DNA from 2 places in the Bradyrhizobium sp. NBAIM14 genome. Region 1 is predicted to be linked to the other one. Evidence: riboswitches for the same ligand, from Rfam matches in the RefSeq annotation. Region 1 holds a riboswitch; the other holds the start of a gene.
The links. A riboswitch is a leader RNA that binds a small molecule or an ion and turns the genes downstream of it on or off. The one in region 1 is predicted to bind S-adenosylmethionine.
Positions count from the first base shown of each region.

Region 2: another riboswitch for S-adenosylmethionine. It lies ahead of metX (homoserine O-acetyltransferase MetX); the one in region 1 lies ahead of I6F28_RS22535 (O-succinylhomoserine sulfhydrylase).

Region 1 covers NZ_JADYVQ010000010.1:840-12,206, forward strand. The annotation lists gene I6F28_RS22515 (hypothetical protein) at 1-397, shown strand, start outside; gene I6F28_RS22520 (MATE family efflux transporter) at 394-1,833, opposite strand; gene I6F28_RS22525 (hypothetical protein) at 2,199-3,251, opposite strand; gene I6F28_RS22530 (2'-deoxycytidine 5'-triphosphate deaminase) at 3,446-4,567, opposite strand; SAM riboswitch at 4,664-4,743, shown strand; gene I6F28_RS22535 (O-succinylhomoserine sulfhydrylase) at 4,820-6,007, shown strand; gene I6F28_RS22540 (SGNH/GDSL hydrolase family protein) at 6,122-7,111, opposite strand; gene I6F28_RS22545 (SGNH/GDSL hydrolase family protein) at 7,124-7,903, opposite strand; gene I6F28_RS22550 (OpgC domain-containing protein) at 7,903-9,159, opposite strand; gene apaG (Co2+/Mg2+ efflux facilitator ApaG/CorD) at 9,355-9,747, shown strand; gene I6F28_RS22560 (Hsp33 family molecular chaperone) at 9,936-10,943, opposite strand; gene argF (ornithine carbamoyltransferase) at 11,222-11,367, opposite strand, start outside.
Region 2 covers NZ_JADYVQ010000021.1:8,317-19,683, reverse strand. The annotation lists gene I6F28_RS31690 (lysophospholipid acyltransferase family protein) at 1-694, shown strand, start outside; gene I6F28_RS31685 (gamma-glutamylcyclotransferase) at 792-1,403, opposite strand; gene I6F28_RS31680 (DUF2125 domain-containing protein) at 1,514-2,698, shown strand; gene I6F28_RS31675 (prephenate/arogenate dehydrogenase family protein) at 2,818-3,753, opposite strand; gene hisC (histidinol-phosphate transaminase) at 3,750-4,847, opposite strand; gene I6F28_RS31665 (chorismate mutase) at 4,881-5,729, opposite strand; SAM riboswitch at 5,885-5,964, shown strand; gene metX (homoserine O-acetyltransferase MetX) at 6,059-7,261, shown strand; gene metW (methionine biosynthesis protein MetW) at 7,264-7,926, shown strand; gene I6F28_RS31650 (alpha/beta fold hydrolase) at 8,043-8,906, opposite strand; gene I6F28_RS31645 (TIGR02594 family protein) at 9,120-9,773, shown strand; gene I6F28_RS31640 (MOSC domain-containing protein) at 9,889-10,677, opposite strand; gene clpB (ATP-dependent chaperone ClpB) at 10,917-11,367, shown strand, end outside.

The DNA.
Region 1 (11,367 bases):
ACTCCTCGGCGGCGGAGGAGCTGGCGGCGAGGACATGATGACCCAGATGGCGCCGATGCTGGAGATGATGAAGGCGAAGATGGGCAAACGCCGCTTCGCCATGCTGATGCAGACCATGGGGCCGATGATGAGCCGCATGATGGAGAACGGCGGCGGCGGGCTCGGCGGCTTGATGGGCGGCGGCAATTTCGGCGGCGGATTCGGTGCACCGAGCTATGGCGGCTACACCCCGATGGGCGGCGGCACCATGCCGGTCGGGATCGGTAGCATGGGCGGCGGCGACATCATGGGCATGCTCGGCGGCACCGGTGGCAGCGACATGATGGCGATGATCCCGCAATTGATGCGGCTCGCCAATACCGGCGGTGGCGGCCATCGCCGCCACAAGCGTCGCTAGTCGACAACAAGAGCAGGCGCGATTGCAGGCTTGCCCTCGCGCGGTCCCCAGCGTGTCAGCACGACGCTGGAGCACGACAAGAGGCCGAGCACGACCATCGAGCTCGCGGCGAGCCAGAAGAAGCTCTGCGCGCTGGCGCCGTGCCTCGACAGCCACCAGCCGATTCCGGCGATGTAGATCAGCCGCGCGGTCTGCGCCAGCACGGGCCCGATCACCTTGGCCGCGCCTTGCGAGGAGAAATACATCGTCGTTGCCAGGCCGAAGAAGGCGTAGAACGGCCCGACCGTCGAAAGATATTGATGGCTCGCCGCGCGCACCGCCACACTGTCGGTGAACATGTTGACCCAGAGATCGGGGAAGATCGCAACGAGGCACGCCGGCACGCCGACCGCCACGAAAGCAGCAACGCTGGCGGTCCAGGCGATGCGCCGGGCCCGCGCGATGCGGCCGGCGCCGATCGCCATCCCGACCATCGGCACGCAGGCGATGCCGAACGAGAATGCGATCGAGGTCAGCAGGAATTCGAGCCGCGCGCCGACGCCGTAGCCGGCGAGGATCGCAGTGCCGAACTGCGCCAGCATGTGCGTGAAGATCGAGATCGTCAGCACCGATTGCAGCGGCGAGAAGCAGGCGATGGCGCCGACCTTGAGGATGTCGAAGAACATCGCCCATTGGATGCGCAGGCCGCGCAGCTTCAGCGTGATCCGCGCGCGGCCGGAGAACAGGTACCAGCTCATGATGCCGATGTTCATAGTGTAGGCGATCAGCGCGCCAGCGGCGACGCCGCGCATGCCGAACTGCGGCACTGGCCCGAGCCCGAGACCGAGCGTGCCGCCGAGCACGATCTGCCAGGCCGCGGAGTTGAGGATCAGGAACGACGGCAGCTTCATGTTGCCGGTACCGCGCAAGATGCCCGCCATGGTGTTAAGCAGCCAGGGCAGCACGGCGCCGCCGAAGAACACCTGCGTGTAGGCGATCGCATGCGTCAACACATCGCCGCGGCCGCCGAGCATCTCGAGCAGCCTCGGCCCGAAGATCAACATGCCCAGCATGAAGACGAATCCGAAGCTGATGCCGATGAGCATCGCGTGCACGGCCAATGTGCCGGCGCGCTCGCGATTGCCGGCGCCGAGCGCACGCGCGATGGCCGAGGCCACCGCGCCGCCCATGGCGCCGCCGGACATCGTCATGGTCAGAATGATCGTCGGAAACACCAGCGCCATCGCCGCCAGCGCCTCGACGCCGAGCCGGCCGACATAGGAGGTCTCGGCGATCACCACGCAAATGCCGGCCGACAGACCGATCGCGTTCGGCCAAGCGAGCGAGAGCAGCGTCCGCAGGATCGGCCCATCCGTCAGAGCGCTTCTGATCGGCGCCGGAGGCGGCGGCAGCGGGCGCTCTTGCTCATCGACCGGGATTTCGGCGATGTCGGACATGTCCTCTCCCGGGCGCAGGCGCCGTTTGCAGCGCAGCAATCACTTGGTGTGCCAATGGCGTCGTTCGCGCGAATGGCGCGGCTGAGGCGTGTTAGCACGGCGTGCTCCGATTCTGCCTGCGCCCGATGCAGGCGTGCCCTGCGGCAGCGCATTTCAAGCGGTGGAATTCGTTCTTCTCCCTCTCCCCGTTCTTACGGGGCCGCGACGAGCCTTGCTCGCGCCGAGAGCGTCGGGGTGAGGGGCTCTATTCGCGAAGACGGCGAGAGCTGGACTCGCGGAGACTCCCCCTCATCCGGATTGCATCTTCGATGCAATCCGACCTCTCCCCGCAAGCGGGGCGAGGTGAGGCCCGCTGCGGCCGTCGCCTAACCGATGGTCCACACCAGCGGTGGGCGCCCGCCTACCGCGGTGCGCATCTGCACGCCGATGTGCCGGCCGCAGCCTGCGGCGAGCCCTTCGAACAATCCCTCCAGCACCTTGGCGCAGGCGCGATGATAATCGGCGACGTCGTCCATCAGCTTCCAGCTCTGCTGCCGGATCTCGAACGTGCCTTCCGATTGCGTCATCTCGGCCGCATCATCCTGCGCGGCGAGCAGCGCGTTCAGGAACGATGCGAATTCTCGCGCTCCGCCGCGGGTCGTCGCCAGCGCCGCGGCGACCTCGTCGAAATATTGCATGCCGATCAGCTTGCCGGTGAGGTGCAGCAGATAGCCGGCATCCTCCGGGCCGAACAGCTGCACCATCACGGGCGCGGCGGTGCGGACATATTCCATCGCGTAATTGCGATAGGCCTTTTCCAGCCGCGGTCTTGGCCAGCTCGCGACCGGCAAGGCGGGCGCCGTCTTCGCATCGAACAAAGGTGCTTCGAGGTGGCGCGCGAACACGAGGCGCTGGTCGAGCTCGAGCGGATGGTCGTAGAGATGGTAATAGCCTTCGAGCCCGTCCTGGCCGTCGACGCTCTGCTTGGTGCAGACGAAGCCGAGCCTGAGGTCGCCGAGGGCCGCGCCATTGTTGGCGTGCCAGCCGCGCAGCATGGCGCGTGAGACTTCGCCCGGCACGCCACAGATCGCAGTGCCCTTCCAGATCCAGCGCGGCGGCGGATAGCGGATCCAAGCCTTGGTGTCGCTCTCGTACATGTATTCGACATGAACGCCGCCGATCCAGTTGGAGAGATAGTGGTATTGCGCAGCCGCGACCGCCGGCGGCAGATGGTCGATCCCGAGCTTGCTGAGCCCCGGCAGGAAACGCTCCTGCTGCTGGCGACGAAGCACGCGGAAGACGAACTCTGCGGCATCCGCCGTGCCGCGGCGCGTGACGACGGTGAGGATCAGCCCGGTGAAGTAAGCGTGATAGAGATCGGCGACGGCGCGCCAGCGCTTCCATTGCGCGTGCTGCGCGAGGTCTGGTGCGATAGTCATGTTCGCTCCCGGCTTGTTGTTTTGCGGGAGTGTGTCATCGCGGATCGGGTGACGCAACCGGACGCGCTCTCGGTGTTATCGCCCGCGAAGGCGGGCGATCCAGTACTCCGAGATGGTCATGCTTGAATCGAGAGGCCGCGGCGTACTGGATTCCCCGCCTCCGCGGGGAATGACAGCGGTGGGTGAGGTTAGCACTACACCCTGAAATGCTTGCTGAGCTTCAGGCCTTGCGCCTGGTAATTCGAGCCGATGCGCTGGCCATACATCGCGTCGGGGCGGGCCAGCATCTTCTCGTAGACGAGGCGGCCGACGATCTGGCCGTGCTCGAGGATGAACGGCACCTCGCGCGAGCGCACTTCCAGCACGGCGCGCGATCCCAGCCCGCCAGCGCCGGCATAGCCGAAGCCGGGATCGAAAAAGCCGGCATAGTGCACGCGGAATTCGCCGACCAGGGGATCGAACGGCACCATCTCCGCGGCGTAGTCGGGAGGCACCTGCACCGCTTCCTTGGAGGCGAGGATGTAGAACTCGCCGGGGTCGAGGATCAGGCTGCCGTCGGGACGCGCCGAGATCGGCTCCCAGAAATCCTCCACCGCGTAGCCCGCGCGGCGGTCGACATCGACGACGCCGGTGTGGCGCTTGGCGCGGTAGCCGACGAAGCCGCTCGCCTTCTCGCCGGAGAGATCGACCGAGACGGCAACGCCGCCCGAGAGATCGGCATCGTCGATGTCGACGAGACGCTCGCTGGCGTGCAGCGCATCGAGCTCGTCGGCATTGAGGATGGCATCGCCGGTGCGGAAGCGCACCTGGCTGAGACGCGAGCCCTCGCGCACCAGCACCGGAAACGTCTTCGGGCTGATCTCGGCATAGAGCGGGCCGTGATAGCCGGCGCCGATCATGTCGAAGCGACGGGTGCCGTCGGCGATCACGCGGGTGAAGACGTCGAGCCGGCCGGTCGAGCTCTTCGGATTGGCGGCAGCGACGATCTCCGGCGGCAGCGCCAGACTCTCGAGCAACGGCACGATGTAGACGCAGTTGGTCTCGAGCACCGCGCCGTCGGCGAGGCTGAACTCGTGCAGCTTCAGCTCGTCGATGCGCTCGGCCACGGTGGCACCGGGCCCGGGGAGGAAGCTGGCGCGGACCCGATAGGCGATGTCGCCGAGGCGCAGATCGAGGCTCGCCGGCTGGATCTGGCTCTCGACGAAGTCGTAGGCGGGCAGGATGAGACCTTCTTCCGCCATCGCCGCTATCATGCGGTCGGGCAGGATACCATTGGCGTCGGCGGCGACCGTGAACGTCAACCGGGGGGTCCTCATCAGGGGCCGAATGCATCCGGACATGCCGGAAATACAAGTCTTTTACGGCTATCCGATGGACGCCTTGACGGAAAGGGCATTGCGGAATATGAGCATCACTTATCCCGTGGTGATTTGAGCCGGCCGGCTTGCAGCCACGTTAAATAAGTCGCTAAACAGGCCGGGGACCTCTGTGATCCCGGCCCGTGGAGATATCCAGGCCGGTTTTTTTGTGACCGTTTTCGCCTCGACGGTCATGTCGGAGAGGGTCCTATGTCGAAGTCGTCTGCCACTTATCGCCCCGAAACCCGCCTGGTCCATTCCGGCACCCTGCGCTCGCAATATGGCGAGACCTCGGAGGCGCTGTTCCTGACGCAAGGCTATGTCTACGCCAGCGCGGAGGAGTGCGAGGCGCGCTTCAAGGGCGAGGATCCCGGCTTCATCTATTCGCGCTATTCCAACCCGACGATTGCAATGTTCGAGCGCCGCATGATCGAGCTCGAGGGTGCCGAGGCCGCGCGCTCGGCGGCAACCGGCATGGCGGCGGTGACGACCGCGATCCTGGCGCCGCTCAAGGCCGGCGATCACGTGGTCGCCTCCCGTGCGCTGTTCGGCTCCTGCCTCTACGTCATCCAGGACCTGTTGCCGCGCTACGGCATCGAGGCCACGCTGGTCGACGGGCTCGATCTCGACCAGTGGCAACGCGCGCTGAGGCCCAACACCAAGACGTTCTTCCTGGAGAGCCCGACCAACCCGACGCTGGACGTGCTCGACATTCCCTCGATTGCCGAGATCGCGCACAAGGGCGGCGCGCGGCTCGTCGTCGACAACGTGTTTGCAACCCCGATCTGGCAGAGCCCGCTCGCGCTCGGCGCCGACGTCGTCGTCTACTCTGCGACCAAGCACATCGACGGCCAGGGCCGCTGTCTCGGCGGCATCATCCTGTCCTCCGAAGCCTTCATTGCCGAGCACATCCACAATTTCATGCGCCAGACCGGCCCGTCGATTTCGCCGTTCAATGCCTGGGTCCTGCTCAAGGGCCTGGAGACGCTGGGCGTGCGCGTGCGCGCGCAGACCGACAATGCCGCGCGCATCGCCGAGGCGCTGGCCAGCCATCCCAAGATCTCGCGACTGGTCTATCCCGGCCGCGCCGATCATCCGCAGGCGGCGCTGGTGAAGAAGCAGATGCGCGGCGGCTCGACGCTGGTCGGCTTCGAGGTGAAGGGCGGCAAGGCGGCGGCGTTCCGTGTGCTCAACGAATTGAAGCTCGCCAAGATCTCCAACAATCTCGGCGACGCCAAGAGCCTCGTCACGCATCCGGCGACCACGACGCATCAGCGCCTCAAGCCGGAAGACCGCGCCGCGCTCGGCATCAGCGAGGGATTTATCCGCTTCTCGGCGGGGCTCGAGCACGCGGATGACCTGATCGAGGATCTCACCGCGGCGCTGGAGAAGGCGTGAGGGAAGCGAGGTCTCGTAGGGTGGATTAGCCGAAGGCGTAATCCACCTCTGCTGCATCCGCGGAGATAGACAGTGGTGGGTTACGGCTTCGCCTAACCCACCCTACGCACCCTCTCACATCGGCCGGTACGTTCTCACATCGGCGGGCACGCTCACACCGAGCTTGATCTGGCCGACGGAGCGGATGATGTCGTCGCCGAGCAGCTGGGCGAAGCAGGCATAGCCCCAATCGTTCATGTGCAGGCCGTCGGCGATGACGAAGCCCTCGACCGGGATCGACTGGTTCTCGTGCCAGTCGCGCATCACCTCGAAGCGCGGGAAAATGCCGACCTTGCGGAGCTCGGCGACGTTGCCGAGCAGCTTGATCATCTTGCCGGCGCTCTCCTTGCGCTGGTTGACGGCCGGCGAATATTGCGGATCGACCAGCACGATGTCGGTGCCGCCGGCGGCCTGAATGCGGTTGATGCCGTCCTCCACCAGCTTGACGGTCTCGCCGGGATCGAGATTGCGCAGCACGGCGTTGGTGCCGACCTGCCAGATCACGAGATCCGGATGCCTGTCGATCACCTGCGTCTGCAGACGCTTCATCATCTCGGGGGCGTCCTCGCCGCCGACGCCGGCATTGATGACGCTGATGTCGGCAGTCGGATAGTGCCGGCGCAGCTGCGCGGCGAGACGATTGGGGTAATTGAACTCCGGCGAGCTCGCGCCGAACCCTTGAGTCGACGAGGAGCCGAACGCGACGATGACGACGGGCTGGCCGGCGACCAGCTTGCTCGCAACATGCGGCAGCGAGCCCATCGCCTTGGAGCCGCCCTTCGGCGGCAGGCAGGGCACGCGGCTGAAGATGTCGGCGGCGGACTTTGCGACCTCCTTCACCTTGTCGATGGCGCGCGAGGTGACGCCGCGCTGCTCGGGCGACCTCGCGGCGACGGTGGTCTGGGACGGCGTAGCGGGCGCGGGATCAGGCGACTGGGCGGGTGCGGGGGTCGCCGGCTGTGCAGCCGGCGTCTGCGCATGCGAGGCGGGCGTCAGCAACAACAGCACTGCTGTTGCAGGCACGGCCAGCCATGACGTCAGGCAAAAAGGGCGGAGAGAACTCATTAACGCTAGACCTCAATTTTGCTGCTGGGCCGGCTCCAGATGAGCAGCGTCAATCACGAACTGTGCCAACGCCCGGCCAAGGCAATCATGGACCTGCTTCGCCAGCTCAGGCCCGCGGGACGGGTTGAACAGGTCGAACTGGCCCTGTTCATTCCACTGCCGCATGATCGCGAAACGATCGAACAGCGGGATGTCGTGCTCCTGTGCCACGACGCGCATATTATCGAGAAAAGGCTGCGCCGAGATCATGGTCTCGGTGCGCGGGCTATATTGCAAATTCATCAAGACGACGTCCGCCCCTGACTTTTGCAGCGCAACAACCCCGTCGGTCACCGCGCTACGAAATTCGTCGGGATCGATGGATCGGATAGCATCCACGGTCCCGGTCTGCCAGATGACCAAAGTAGGCGTTTTTGCTTCCATCAGCTTAACGAAGGTGGACGCGGTCTCCTCTGCCGTTTTCTTGCTCTGTATTTCTACGGAGACGTGCACCGGCTCGGAGGGCGGCAGTTTCTCCTTGAGGATCGCCTCCATGCGCGCCGGATAGGAGCTGCTCTCCGACGACGGAATCGTGGTCGAGCGGCTGCCGATCACCAGGATGTCGAGCGGTTTGCCGGCCTTGATCGCCTCGGCGACCTTGGGCAGCTGGCTTTCGCTGGTCAGCAGATAGGACGGCAGTTCGCAGGCCGCAGGCATAGGGGATGCGGCAGACGTGGCATCGCCCGCGCGCGCCGTGGGCGCGGCGAGGTTACCGCATAGCAGGACCAGGCTCAGGAGAACCTTCGCCTTCATCAGCCCCCTCCCGCCAGATCGGCGTTGCCGACGGCGTTTTTGGTTTTCGCACCGCTCTTGTCAGCCACACGCTTGTACCACGAAATGACCCAGGCCACCCCCCACATGATCAGGACTCCGGAGAGGCTAATCAACGCATGCATGACCGGCCCGCCGGAGATTTCGGCGAGGACGAAATGGCCGGCAAAGGCCAGGAAGACGCCGAGGCAGAAGATCTCGAGCGAATGCTGACCACATAGAATCAATGGTCGTAGCCAGCGCGATTTCAAGCCCGGCCAATCGCGGGGCAGGAAGCGTACGGTCAGCGCCGCCAGCGCCAGGAAGTGCGCGAAGCGCAGCACGTCGAGGTCGGTCTTGTCGATCGGATACATCCATTGTTCGATCTGCTTCGGCATGAACTGGGAGAGCTGGGGCACGTACCAGGTCAAGGTCACGTAGAACGCCGCGATGAGATAGGCGATCGAGATCCACATCGTCACGGGCGAGGCCAGGATGCCCGACATGCGACGCGCACCTCCGAGCGCGCACCAGGCACCAAACACGAACAGCAATTGCCAGGCGAACGGATTGAAGGCCCAGAAGCCGTTCGGATAGGCCGACAGGTAAAGGTCGTACTCCCAGGTCACCGCGTAGAGCAGGACCGACAGCCCGAGCGTGACGTCCGGCCGCCATTTCATCGACCACAGGATCAGCGGCAGCGCCAGCATCAGCACGATGTAGAGCGGCAGCACGTCCATGTTGACGGGACGGAAGCGCAGCAGCAGCGCCTGCACGATGACGACGTCGGGCTGCTTGAGGAAGTCCATGATGCCCATCTCTTCGGTGTAGAGCGGGTTCTCGAACCTGGTCGCGACATAGGAGATCTCGGCGAGGAAGATCGTGAACAGGAAGACGTGGGCGACGTAAATCTGCCAGACCCGGCGCAGGATGCGCGCGGTGGCGATGAGAACGCCGCTCTCCAGCATGGCCCGGCCATAGACGAAGGCCGCGGTGTAGCCGGAGATGAAGATGAAGATCTCGGTGGCGTCGCTGAGGCCGTAATTGCGGATCGTGAACCAGGTCAGCAGACTGGGCGGCAGATGGTCGATGAAGATCAGCCACAGCGCGAGGCCGCGGAACAGATCGAGCCGGAGCTCGCGCTCGCCGATGGCGGGCAGCGTGATGGCCGGCGCTGCGGCGCGCGCCTTGGTCCCTGCGGGCTTGGCGCCCGCGGTTCCTGCGATGGTCGATCCCGTCACTTGGTCGGCAATGGTCATCGGGGCCTGGAAACCCTTCCGCAAATCGCGACGTTGAAGCAGTGTAATGGTCCGGCTGTCGTCTCGCAAAGCGTCCGGATCACATCAGGGTGTCTCCCTCGGTGGTGTGCTTTCCCGCCAATTCTGGCGGGACGATGTCGCCAAGGCGCCCGCGGGGGTTTGGTTCCCGGGGCGGATTTCGGTATGATGACAGCCATGTACCGCGCCGTGACCCGCCAGATCGAAGTGACCGTCGAGCCGAACTTTGTTCCGGAGCAATCGTCGGCCGACCGCTCGCGCTACTTCTGGTCCTACACCATCGTCATCACCAATTCGGGCGAGGAGACCGTGCAGCTCAAGACGCGGCACTGGATCATCACCGATGCCTCCGGCCGCCAGCAGGAGGTGAAGGGCGAAGGCGTGGTCGGCGAGCAGCCGATCCTCGCCCCCGGCGAGCGCTTCGAATACACCTCCGGCGTGCCGCTCTCGACCGCCTCGGGCTTCATGACCGGCCGCTACCAGATGGTCAGCGAAACCGGCGAACGCTTCGAGATCGACGTGCCGACGTTTTCGCTGGACAGCCCCGACAACAAGCGGGTGTTGAATTAGAGAGGCGAGTTCGCCGTAACACTCACAACTGTCATGCCCCGGCTTGACCGGGGCATCCAGTACGCCGCGGCCTCTCGTTTCGATCAGCATCGTCTCGGAGTACTGGATCGCCCGATCAAGTCGGGCGATGACACCGCGCGTGTGGCACTGCTCCACTCGACATTGCGAGTGCAGCGACGCGGGTAGGCTCAGGCGTCCTCGACGCCCGCCTCGTGCGGCGTGAACTGATACACCGACGAGCAGAACTCGCAGGTGACGACGACCTTGTCGTCCTTGACCATGGCGGCGCGGTCGTCGTGCGAGAAGCTCTTGAGCATCGCGGCGACCGCATCGCGCGAGCAGGAGCACCGCGCCTCGAGCACCTGCGGATTGAACACGCGCACACCGCGCTCGTGGAAGAGGCGGTAGAGCAACCGCTCGCCGGAGAGCTCGGGATCGATCAGCTCGACGTCTTCGACCGTCTCGATCAGCGAGCGTGCCTCGACCCAGGCATCGTCTTCCGCGACGCTGTGCACCTCGGTGCCGTCGGGCGCATCGCCGGGATGCAAGTCCGCCTGCCGCGCGCGCTCCGGCGCCTTCGGCAGAAATTGCATCAGCATGCCGCCGGCGCGCCAGCGATGCTTGCCGCCGTCGCTCGAGCGCCACTCCTCGCCGACCGCGAGGCGCACGCGCGTCGGGATCTGCTCGGAGCGCAGGAAATATTCGTGGGCGGCGTCTTCCAGGCTGCCGCCGTCGAGCGCAACCAGGCCCTGGTAACGGCTCATGTCGGGGCCCTGGTCGATGGTCATGGCGAGATGGCCGCGGCCGAGCAGCGTGCCGGAATCCTTGGCCGTGCCCAGGCGCGAGGCGTCAAAGCGCGCATAGGCGCGCAGGCGGTCCGGGGCCTTGTAGTCGACCACCAGGAACGACACCGGACCGTCGGTCTGCGCCTGAAGAATGAAGCGGCCCTCGAATTTCAGCGTCGAGCCGAGCAGCGTCGTCAGCACGATGGCCTCGCCGAGCAGCTTGCCCACGGCTGCGGGATAATCGTGCTTGGTGAGGATGTCGTCGAGCGCGGGGCCAAGCCGCACCAGGCGCCCGCGCACGTCAAGCGCGTCGACCTCGTAAGGCAGCACGGCGTCATCGATCGGAACCGATGATGGCGCGCGAACCGGGCCTTCAGGCCCGGTGTTCATGTCAGGAGATTGGGAAACCATGGCGCTTTATCTGGGGTCGGAGGGCGGAAATGGAAGGGGGCGCGTTCCGGATGCGATGAGGGTGCACAACGCTACAGCAAGCTCGGTGTCGTCCCGGGGCGCGCAACGCGCGAGCCCGGGACCCATAACCACAGGACCACGTCATCGAGCGAGATGGCAACTCCGACTCTTCGCCAAACGACTTCCTGTGGTTATGGGTCCCGGATCTGCGCGCGCTTTTGGCGCGCTTGTCCGGGACGACAATTGCGTGTGAGGCCGCAGCGGGGCCTCTGGCGGGCCTACTTCACCGCGTCGAAGCACCAGGCCAAAATGCCCTTCTGCGCGTGCAGGCGGTTTTCGGCCTCGTCGAACACGACCGATTGCGGCCCGTCGATCACCTCGTCGGTGACCTCCTCGCCGCGATGGGCCGGCAGGCAATGCATGA
Region 2 (11,367 bases), on a different contig from region 1:
GCTGCCGACCTTTGCATTGCCGCCGCGCGCCATGCTGACGGTGGCGCAATGGTGGGCCAAGGCCACGCTGGTCCTGATGCGCCTGGTCTGCAACATCAAGGTGGAATTCCGCGGGGTGGAGAAGATCCCGACAGGACCGCTGCTGATCGTGGCCAAGCATCAGTCGTTCTGGGAGACCTTCGTGCTGCCCGGTTTCTTCCACCGGCCGATCTTCATCCTCAAGCGCCAGCTGATGCAGATCCCGGTGTTCGGCCAGTTCCTGGTCAAGACCGGAATGATCGCGATCGACCGCAACGCCGGCGTGAAGGCGCTGCTCGAGATGACGCGGCGCGCGCGCGAGGCGGTGCGCAGTGGAAAGCAGCTCGTGATCTTTCCGGAAGGCACGCGCCGCGCGCCGGGCGCGCCGCCCAACTACAAGACCGGCTTTGCGCAGATCTATTCCTCCTGCGGCGTGCCGTGCCTGCCGATCGCGCTCAATTCCGGCCTGTTCTGGCCGCGCCGCACCTTCATGCGCTATCCGGGCACGCTGGTGGTCGAGTTTCTCGAACCGTTGCCGCCGGGCCTGCCGAAGGACGAGTTTCTCGCACGCGTGCAAGCGGCGATCGAGGACGCGACCGCCCGGCTCGTCGAAGCAGGACGGAAGGAGCAGGAGCAGTTGATCGGCTCGGCGCCGAGCTACGCGCCGACCGGCTAAAGCGCGATGAGATTGGGATGAATCTTCATCGCGCTTTAGGTTGTTGTTTACGCATGATCTTTCCGGAAAACCGCTTCGCACTTTTCCGGGGCATGCTTTAGCGGCTTTCCCGATCCTGGTCCCGAGCCGCCGCGTGCAGGGAATGCGCATCACCGTGCAGCATCAATGCAAGCTGATGCAGCTGCGTGTCGCGAAAGCCTTCGGCCTCGATCGCCTTCACCGTCGCGGTGACGTAGTCGCGGTTGGCGCCGGACTGGCCGTGGCCCTGGACGACATGGCGGTGCTGCTCGGCCAGCGAGAGGCGGCCGGCATATTGCACATGACCGCGGTCGACGACGTAAGCGAGAGCGGCGACGCGCTGGCGTGCATCGTTCTCCAGCCACACCGAGCGCATCACCTCGCGATAGACCGAGGTGACCTGCTCGCGTGCGCGCAAATATGCGACCACTTCGGCACGGTTCTTCTCGGCGACGCGGAAGGCGATGCCGCGGCAGGCGCCGCCGCGGTCGAGTCCGAGCACCAAGCCCGGCTTCTCCGGCGTTCCGCGATGCACGAAGGAATAGACGCAGAGCGCGCGATGCTCGCCGACCAGCCGCGCCGGGACGCGCTCCTCGAAATCGAAGCCCGGCCGCCACATCAGCGAGCCGTAGCCGAACACCCAGAGGTCGCCCTTGGCTGTGGTGACGGAGGGGAGGGTGATTTCGGACATTTCGGGGACGGCTACCAGAACCCTGCGCCCAAGCGAAGCGATTTCTGCGCCTTTCGTCGCAGGCCCGCCCCGCTTACATTTGCCTGAATCTGGCGTCAAAGGGTCGCCGCATGTCCAATATGACCGTTGCCACTGGCCGCCGCTCCCGCTGGGGCCTTTTCATCGCCCCCGTTCTCGTCCTGGTCCTCGCCGTCGGCTGGACCTGCTTCTGGTTCTATGCGGCGTGGCAGGCCGAAATCGTCGCCGACGCCTGGCGGGCGCAGGAGGCCAAGGCCGGCCGCATCTATGATTGTGCCAAGCGCTCGATCGCCGGCTTCCCGTTCCGCTTCGAGGTCCAGTGCTCCGGCGCCAGCGTCGCCCTGGTCTCGCAGAACGCGAGCAAGACGCCGTTCACGGCCAAGCTCGACAACATCCTGGTCGTGGCCCAGGTCTACGACCCCAAGCGCATCATCGCCGAATTCGCAGCGCCCGCCACGCTGATCGACGGCATTACGCAAAACACCTTCACCGTGAATTGGAGCAAGGGCCGCGCCAGTGTGGCGGGTCTGCCGGCTGTGCCGGATCGCGCTTCCATCGTGTTCGACGACCCCAGCCTCAACCGTCTCGATGGCAGCGTGCAGGTGCCGCTTGCGCGCGCCAAGCAGGTCGAGCTGCACGGGCGCCTTGCCGATGGCTCTCCGGCCGATCATCCGGTGATCGAGACCGTGCTCCATGTCGCGCAGGGCAGCATCCAGGGCGTGCATCCGCTGCTCGCCGAGCCGTTCCAGGCGGACACCCGCGCCAAGATCACCGGCCTCTCCGACCTCACGCCCAAACCGTGGCCGCAGCGCTTCCGCGAGATCCAGGCCGCCGGCGGTCACATCGAGATCGTGCAGTCGCGCATTCAGCAGGGCGAGATGATCGCGGTCGCGGCCGGCACGCTCGGCCTGTCGCCCAACGGCCGGCTCGACGGCGAATTGCAGATGACGGTGACCGGCCTCGAGCGCGTGATCCCGGCGCTCGGCATCGAGAAGATGCTGGAGGAGGGCGTGCCGCAGGCCACGCTGGACCGCGTTGCGCCGGGCGTGAAGTCGCAGGACCTCAACAATCTGTTCGGCGCGCTCGACCGCGCCGTGCCGGGCCTCGGCAAGGTCATCAAGCAGAACGCCAATGCCGGCGTTGCCGCCGGCATCAATTCGATCGGTACCGAGAGCACGCTGGAAGGCAAGAAAGCGCGGAGCTTCCCGCTGAAATTCGTCGACGGTGCCGTGCTGCTCGGCCCGGTCAAGGTCGGCCAGATCCCGCCGCTGTATTAGTTGGCTCCCGTAGCCCGGATGGAGCGCAGCGCAATCCGGGGTTCTTGATCACAGCTGGCACTGTCCCGGATTACGCTTGTGCTCCATCCGGGCTACGCAGCTTTGTCCGGCCTACAGGCTCACGGCTTCTTCAGCGCCGCATGCGGCCGTCCGAAATCGGGCGCGGCGGAATCCTGGCCGATCTCGACGATGCCGCGGCGGATGGCGCGGGTGCGGGTGAAGTGGTCGAACAGCGCCTCCCCGTCGCCGCGGCGGATCGCGCGGGTGAGCTTTGCCAGATCCTCGGTGAAGGTGCCGAGCATCTCCAGCACGGCCTCCTTGTTGGCGAGGAAGACGTCGCGCCACATCGTCGGATCGGACGCCGCAATGCGGGTGAAATCGCGAAAACCGCCGGCGGAGAATTTGATCACCTCGGATTCCGTCACCTGCGCCAATTCGTCGGCGGTGCCGACGATGGTGTAGGCGATCAGATGCGGCAGGTGGCTGGTGATGGCGAGCACGAGGTCGTGATGATCCGGCGTCATCACCTCGACCTTGGCGCCCATCGCCGCCCAGAACGCGCGCAGGTGATCGGTCGCCGCTGCGTCGCTGCCATCAGGCGGGGTCAGGATGCACCAGCGGTTGATGAAGAGCTCGGCGAAGCCCGAATCCGGGCCGGAATGCTCGGTGCCTGCCACCGGATGCGCCGGCACGAAATGAATGCCGCCCGGCAGATGCGGGGCCATGTCGCGGACCACAGCGCCCTTGACCGAGCCGACGTCGGAGACGATCGCACCCGGCTTGAGATGCGGCGCGATCTCCTGCGCTACGGGTCCGCAGGCGCCGACGGGAATGCAGAGGATGACGAGATCGGCATCCCTCACGGCCTCCGCATTGGTCGCCACCACCTGATCGACGATGCCGAGCTCGGCGACACGCGCGCGTGTCTTCTCCGAGCGTGCGGTGGTGACGATTTCACCGGCAAGCCCCTGGAGCTTCGCAGCGCGGGCGATCGAGCCGCCGATCAGGCCGAAGCCGATCAGCGCCACGCGCTGGAAGTGCGCCTGCGCGGTCATTTGCCGCCCATGAAGTCGCGCAAGCCTTCGACGACGAGGCGGTTGGCCTCCTCGGTGCCGATGGTCATGCGCAGCGCATGCGGCAGGCCGTAGTTCTTCAAGCCGCGCAGCACGAGCCCCCGCTTGGTCAGGAACGCGTCGGCGTCATCGGCGGTCGTGCCCTTGTCCGTCGGGAAATGGATCAGCACGAAATTGGCGACGCTCGGCGTCACCTTCAGCCCGAGCTTGCCGATCTCCTCGGTGAGCCAGTTGCGCCAGGTCTCGGTGAACTGCTTCGACATCGCCTGATGCGCGGTATCCTCGATCGCGGCGACCGCGGCATACATCGCCGGCGTCGACACGTTGAAGGGACCGCGGATGCGATTGACCGCGTCGATGACGTGCTCGGGCCCGAACATCCAGCCGATGCGCAGCGCGGCAAGACCGTGGATCTTGGAGAAGGTGTGCGTCACCACCGTGTTCTCGGTGGTGGCGACGAGCTCGATTCCCATCTCATAGTCGTTGCGCGAGACGTAGTCGCAATAGGCGGCGTCCAGCACCAGCAGCACGTGCGAGGGCAGGCCGGCGCGCAGCCGCTTGACCTCGTCGAACGGAAGATAGGTGCCGGTCGGGTTGTTGGGGTTGGCGAGCCAGACCAGCTTCGTCTTCGGCGTCACGGCCTTCAGGATGGCGTCGACGTCGGCGGTGAGGTTGGTCTCCTGGGCGATGACGTTCCTGGCGCCGACCGCCATCGTCGCGATCGGGTAGACCAGGAAGCCGTGTGTCGTCGAGATCGCCTCGTCGCCCTGGCTGAGATAGGTGTGCGCGAGCAGATTGAGGATCTCGTCCGAGCCGGCGCCGCAGATGATGCGGTTGGGATCGAGCCCGAACGAGCGGCCGATCGCCTCGCGCAGCACGCGCGAGGTGCCTTCCGGGTAGTCCTCCAGATGATCTGCCACGCGCTTGAAGGCTTCGATCGCCTTGGGCGAGGGCCCGAACGGCGTCTCGTTGGCGGAGAGCTTGAACACCTTGCGGCCCGGCTCCGGCACCGGGCTCTTGCCGGGCGTGTAGGGCGCAATATCGAGAATGCCGGGATTCGGCACGGGGCGGGACATCTTGGACTCCGGATAGGCTGGGCTGTTCGCGACCTACGATTTCGGCCCGGTCGGGGGCACCGTATAGCGCGTTGCGTGGCTGCCGACGAGGGCCACGGAGCGCACCGAGGCCCCCGCCTCGATCAGGGCAGCCCTGATCTTGTCGATGCTGGTCGCGCCGGTGACCGAGACCAGCAGCGCCGCGCCGTCGAAGGCGGTATCGGGCACGGCCACGATCTCGGCGAGCGGCGACAGCGCGCGGGCGACCTCGGCGTTCCATCCGGAGACGCGCACGCTGAACGTCTCGACCTCCGTCACCAGGGCGCTGTCGGCGACGCGCGAGATCGCGAACACCGGCAAGGCGGCCGGATGGTCGGCGCGCTCGATGAAGGGCATCCGCGCGATGATCTTCGGCGCGCCGTCGGCCTCCAGCTCCAGCCACCATGGCGTGCGGCTCGAGGTCGCCGAGACCAGCGCCAGGTCACCCTTGGATTTTGCCACCGCCTCGACCGCGGCCTGCGCGCTGAAATGGGCGACATAGGGCACGGTGAAGCCGAAATGGAAGCGCGCGGAATCCCGCATTGCCGGCTCGCTCACCGAGACGTCGGCATGCACGGAGAACGGCGCCTGCACATAGGTGAAGGTCGAGATGATGACGCGCCAGATGCTCTCGACCGTGTCGAGCGGCAGGATGCCGCGATGACGCTGCACGATCTCGCGCATCATGGCAGCCTCGCGCGCGGGCCGGAACGCCGAGCCGACTTCCTGGGTCTGCTTCACCTGGATCAGGCGATCGATGATCTCGCCGCGCTGCATGAGGAGGCGATGCATGCCCTCGTCAATCGCGTCGATCTCCTTGCGCAGTTCCTGCAGCGATGGTGGCGCGGGCGGACGTTGGGACATGTCTGGTCGTCGATCGTTCCGATGGGGATGTCCTGATTAGGCAGTCGTGGCGGCGAAAGCAAAGAGAAATGACGTGCTTTGCAGGCGTTGCGGCAGAGGCGAATTGGGCCGATCCGGGCCGCGACTTGACGAAAACCGCCCAAGACGGTAGCTTTTGCCCGTTCCGTGGTCATTTGAGCCGGCCGGCTTGCAGCCACGTTAAAAAACTCGCTAAACAGGCCGGGGACGCTTCCGATCCCGGCCGAACCTATCGTTCAGGCCGGGTTTTTCATGGCCTGATGTCAGCGGCGCGGTCGAGCAGCCAGTCGCAAACGAGGTCGATGTCCGAGATGGGTAGCGTCAAGTCGATACCGAGTCCTGCGATCAGCGCCGACGAGCGGTCGCACGAGGTCGATCATCCAAGCTCGCTGGTTGCGCATTTCGGCACCGAGCAGCCGCTGCGGCTCGATTGCGGCGTCGATCTCACCCCGTTCCAGATCGCCTACCAGACCTATGGCGAGCTCAATGCCGATCGCTCCAACGCCGTGCTGATCTGTCATGCGTTGACCGGCGACCAGCATGTCGCCAACGTACATCCCGTCACCGGCAAGCCGGGCTGGTGGGAGACGCTGGTCGGTCCCGGCCGACCCATCGATCCCAAGCACTACTTCATCATCTGCTCCAACGTGATCGGCGGCTGTATGGGCTCGACCGGGCCGGCGTCGATCAATCCCGCCACCGGCAAGGTCTGGGGCCTGGACTTCCCCGTCATCACCATTCCGGACATGGTGCGCGCGCAGGCGATGCTGATCGACCGGCTCGGCATCGACACGCTGTTTGCGGTCGTCGGCGGCTCGATGGGCGGCATGCAGGTGCTGCAATGGACCGCCGCCTATCCGGAGCGCGTGTACTCCGCGCTGGCGATCGCCTGCGCGACGCGGCACTCGGCGCAGAACATCGCCTTCCACGAGCTCGGCCGCCAGGCCGTGATGGCCGACCCCGACTGGCACGGTGGCGGTTATGCCGACCGCGGCATCCATCCGCATCGCGGGCTCGCGGTGGCGCGGATGGCGGCGCACATCACTTATCTCTCGGACGCGGCGCTGCACCGCAAGTTCGGCCGGCGCATGCAGGACCGCGAGCTGCCGACCTTCTCGTTCGACGCCGATTTCCAGGTCGAATCCTATCTGCGTTACCAGGGCTCGTCCTTCGTCGAGCGCTTCGACGCCAATTCCTATCTCTACCTGACGCGGGCGATGGACTATTTCGACATCGCCGCCGACCATGGCGGCGTGCTGGCCAAGGCCTTCGCCGACATCAAGACGCGCTTCTGCGTGGTCTCCTTCACCAGCGACTGGCTGTTTCCGACCTCGGAATCGCGCGCGCTGGTGCACGCGCTGAACGCTTCGAGCGCGCGCGTGTCATTCGCCGAGATCGAGACCGATCGCGGCCACGACGCCTTCCTGCTCGACGTGCCCGAATTCTTCGACATCTCCCGCGCCTTCCTGCAATCGGCTGGCAAGGCGCGCGGGCTCAACCTCGAGGACCGTTAGCGATGTCCGTGCAGGAAGTGTTGCCGCTGGACGGCGTTGCCGCCAGGCCATCCGGTGATTATCGCGCCGATCATCGGCTGGTCGCCGAGATGGTCAAGCCGGGCTCGAAGGTGCTCGACGTCGGCTGCGGCGACGGCGATCTGCTTCAGCTGCTGGAGACCCGCGGCATCGACGGCCGCGGCATCGAATTGTCGCGCGAGGGCGTCAACCGCTGCGTCGCCAAGGGGCTCGCGGTGGTGCAGGGCGATGCCGACACCGATCTCGTCAACTATCCCGACGATGCCTTCGACTACGTGATCCTGTCGCAGACGCTGCAGGCGACGCGGCAGCCGAAGGTCGTGCTGGAGAACCTGCTGCGCATCGGCCGCCGCGCCATCGTCTCGTTCCCGAATTTCGGCTTCTGGAAGATGCGGCTCCAGCTCCTGATCGGCGGCCACATGCCGCGCACGGAGAATCTGCCGGCGACCTGGTACGACACCGCCAACATCCATTTCTGCACCATCAAGGATTTCGTGCAGCTCTGCGACGAGATCAACGTCAAGATGGAGCGCTCGGTCGCGCTCGATCTCTACGGCCGGCCGGTGCCGCTGAACCTGCCCTGGTGGGTGTGGAACATGTTCGGCGAGCAGGCGGTGTTCTTGCTGAGCCGGGGCGGGGGGAAGTAGTTTCTCTCCGTCATTCCGGGGCGATGCGAAGCATCGAGCCCGGAAACCATCGTCCAACAGCGCCTGCAGCCCGATGGATTCCGGGCCTGCGCCTTCGGCGCATCCCGGAATGACAGCTAGTGGGAAACCAGCGACCGCGGGTCCCGCACCGGCCAACGTCCTGCTTCCACCAGCGTCACGAACCGCTCGACACTCTCGTTGAACAGCGCGGGCTCCTCCAGGTTCAGCACGTGGCCGGACTTCGGAAACATCGCGAGCCCCGCCGCGGGCAGGTGCTTCTTCAGGAACAGGCTGGCGCCCATGCAAGGCTCGTCCTCGTCGCCGCAGATGATCAGCGCGGGTGTTGCCGCGCCTCTGATCGCGTCCGTCATCGTGTAGATCGAGGGACGGCCGCCCTGGAATCCGCGCATGGTGCGCGCCGATCCCATGGCATCGTGCCGCGCCAGTGCGGCGTAGAAATCGGCATGCCCGCGTGGATCCTTCACCAGGAACGGAATCCGGCTCGGCGCCTCGCGCGTGACTTTCGCGACCTCCACCGATCCCAGCGTCTCGAACTGCTCGGCATTGGCGCGGCACTGCGTGCGCCAGGTCTCCAGGTTCTCGAGCTCCGAGCCGGAGCCGACGCCGGCCAGCGTCATCGACAGTGCGCGCTGCGGCGCGTTCAACCCGATCTGCAACGAGGAATAGGCGCCCATCGAAAGACCGACGAGATGCGCGCGCTCGATGCCGAGATGATCGAGCACCGCAAGCGCATCGGTGTAGAAATGCGTGTAGGTGTAGACCTCGCCGTCAGGCACGTCCGACGGCGTGTAGCCGCGCGCCGAATAGGTGATGCAGCGATGGCCACGCGAGAAGTAGCGCATCTGCGGCTCCCAATTGGTGTAGTCCGCCGCGAACTCGTGCAGAAAAAGTATCGGCGTTCCCTGGCCCGCCTCCTCGAAATAGATGCGGACGCCGTCCCTGGTCGTGGCATGGGGCATTAACCGTTTCCCTCTGTTTCAAGCCGTGTTCGAGGATCGCAGTTAATTCTGTTGTCGGCAATGCGGCAGCAGCGCCGAGCACGAACACAAAATCATTGCAGCCATTCGCGGGCGTTGCGTCTTTTTCTCGCCACATCGGGCGGCTTAACGGCCAAACGGATGTCGGCCATTGCACGGGCCGGCGGGAAGTGGGGGTGTCAAGAAGGATGAAGAATGTTCGAGTTGTTTGCGTCTCGCCTGTCGCGTTGTGTTGTCGCGCTGGCGCTGTTCTTCGCGGCGGTCGCCGTGTTCGTTTCTCCGGCCTCGGCACGGCCGTATCATCGTCATAGCGCAGAGCGGCACGGTTACGTGCATCACGCCAGACATCATCACCACGGTCACTATCGCCATCATGCCCGCAGTTCGCGCTTCGAGCGCAGCGCGGCGCAATGGCAGGCAAGCGGCTTCGCCGACACCCAGGCGAGCTATGATCCGAATGCCAACGCCAGCGGTGCCGGCATGAACGGAGGCTTCAGCGGAGGATCGGGTCTCGTCTCCGAGGCACGCCGCCATATCGGCGGCAATCCGACCGGGCGCGGCCGCCTGTGGTGCGCGCGCTTCATGAACATGGTGCTGGAGCATACCGGCCATCGTGGCACCGGCTCCGACATGGCGAGCTCGTTCGCGCGCTACGGCACGCGCATCTCGGGTCCGCAGGTCGGCGCCATCGCCGTGATGTCGCGCGGCCGCCGCGGCGGTCATGTCGGCATCATCACCGGCATCGACGCGCAGGGTAATCCGATCATGATCTCCGGCAACAACGGCAACCGAGTCCGCGAAGCCCCGGTCTCGCGCGGCAAGATCTATGCGTATGTGATGCCGAACTGAGCCTCGTCATTGCGAGGAGCGCTTGCGACGAAGCAATCCAGACTGTTTCCGCAGATGCATTCCTGGATTGCTTCGCTGCGCTCGCAATGACGGAGTATGTTGAGACGGCGTTAGCTCACAGCAGCTTCGGCTCTTCCACCGCCACCACATCGCCGACGCCGACGTCACCGTCGGCGATCACCTCGGCATAGATGCCGCAGTCCATATGGCCGAGATGGCGCGAGAGCGTGGGCGGGATTTCGAGATCGCGCTTGGCGGTCTCGGGGTCGACATTGGTGGCCGGGCAGCGGACGATGCGCTTGATCACCTTCAGTCTGGCCTGCCCGATCGCGAGCGTCTGGCCGACGAGGTCGAGCTCCGACCAGGCCGGCCAGCCTTTCACGTAGAGATTGGCGCGGAAGCGCAGCGGATGCACGGCGACGCCGCCGAGCATGGTCTCGATGGCGCGGACGCTGTCGAGATTGATGATGGAGACGACCTTGCGGGCGACGTCGGAGAAGCTGTGGTCGCGGCCGGAGAGAATTTTGGGCGGGCCCTTCAACTCGGGCTGAAAGTTCTCCGTGAAATAGGCCTCGATGGCGGCGCGCCCGGCGGCGGTCTCGAGATCGCCGCTGGCGACGATCTGGCCGTCCTTGCGGATGGTCAGCACGTTGGTTTCGTCGTCGAACCGGCTGTCGAGCTCGGCCAGCCGCTCATTGCGCGCCAGCATCAGAAACTGGATTTTCGGCTTCCATTCGGGCGCCTCGGGGTTGAACCCGCTCGGGCCGTTCTCGATGGCGTAGCGGCGGTCGGCCGGCAGGGTCTGGCCGACCCGCAAAGGAACGTGCGACAGGCGCTCCGGCGTCAGGCCCTTGATCGGGTAGCGGTAGAGGCCGGTGATCTCGGCGGTATGGCTGGCTGTCATGCCGCTACTTAAGGGATTCGGCCCGCGACCGCCAAGCCCGCCCGTCCGCGCACGAAATTGTGAAGTAGCCTCTTTCGCATCCGCAACCTGCTTCCCACATCTGGCCCAGGCCGGCGGCAACGCCAGCAAAAGACGACCGTTACCGGTTGAGAAACGTCAATGCGGTAATTGGAAACCCAATGAAGATGCCGTTTGGGGTGCCTTAGAGGGCCCCGAGGGCAGGCCGAGGGACAGAAAAGATGAATATCGAGAAGTATACCGAACGCTCCAGGGGCTTCATCCAGTCCGCGCAGTCGCTCGCCATGCGCGAGGGGCACCAGCAGTTCTCAACCCTGCATGTGCTAAAGGTCCTCTTGGACGACAATGAGGGGCTCGCCGCCGGTCTGATCGACCGCGCTGGCGGCAATTCCCGCGCAATCCTGAAGGCGACCGAGGACGCCCTCAACAAGGTGCCGAAGGTCTCCGGCGGCGGTGCCGGGCAGATCTATCTCGCGCCCGAGCTGGCCCGCACTTTCGATGCGGCCGAAAAGGCCGGCGAGAAGGCCGGCGACAGCTTCGTCACGGTCGAACGGCTTTTGCTCGGGCTCACGCTGGAGAAGACCAGCGAGGCCGGCACCATCCTGAGCAAAGGCGGCGTCACGCCGCAAAACCTCAACGCGGCGATCGAGGCGCTGCGCAAGGGCCGCACGG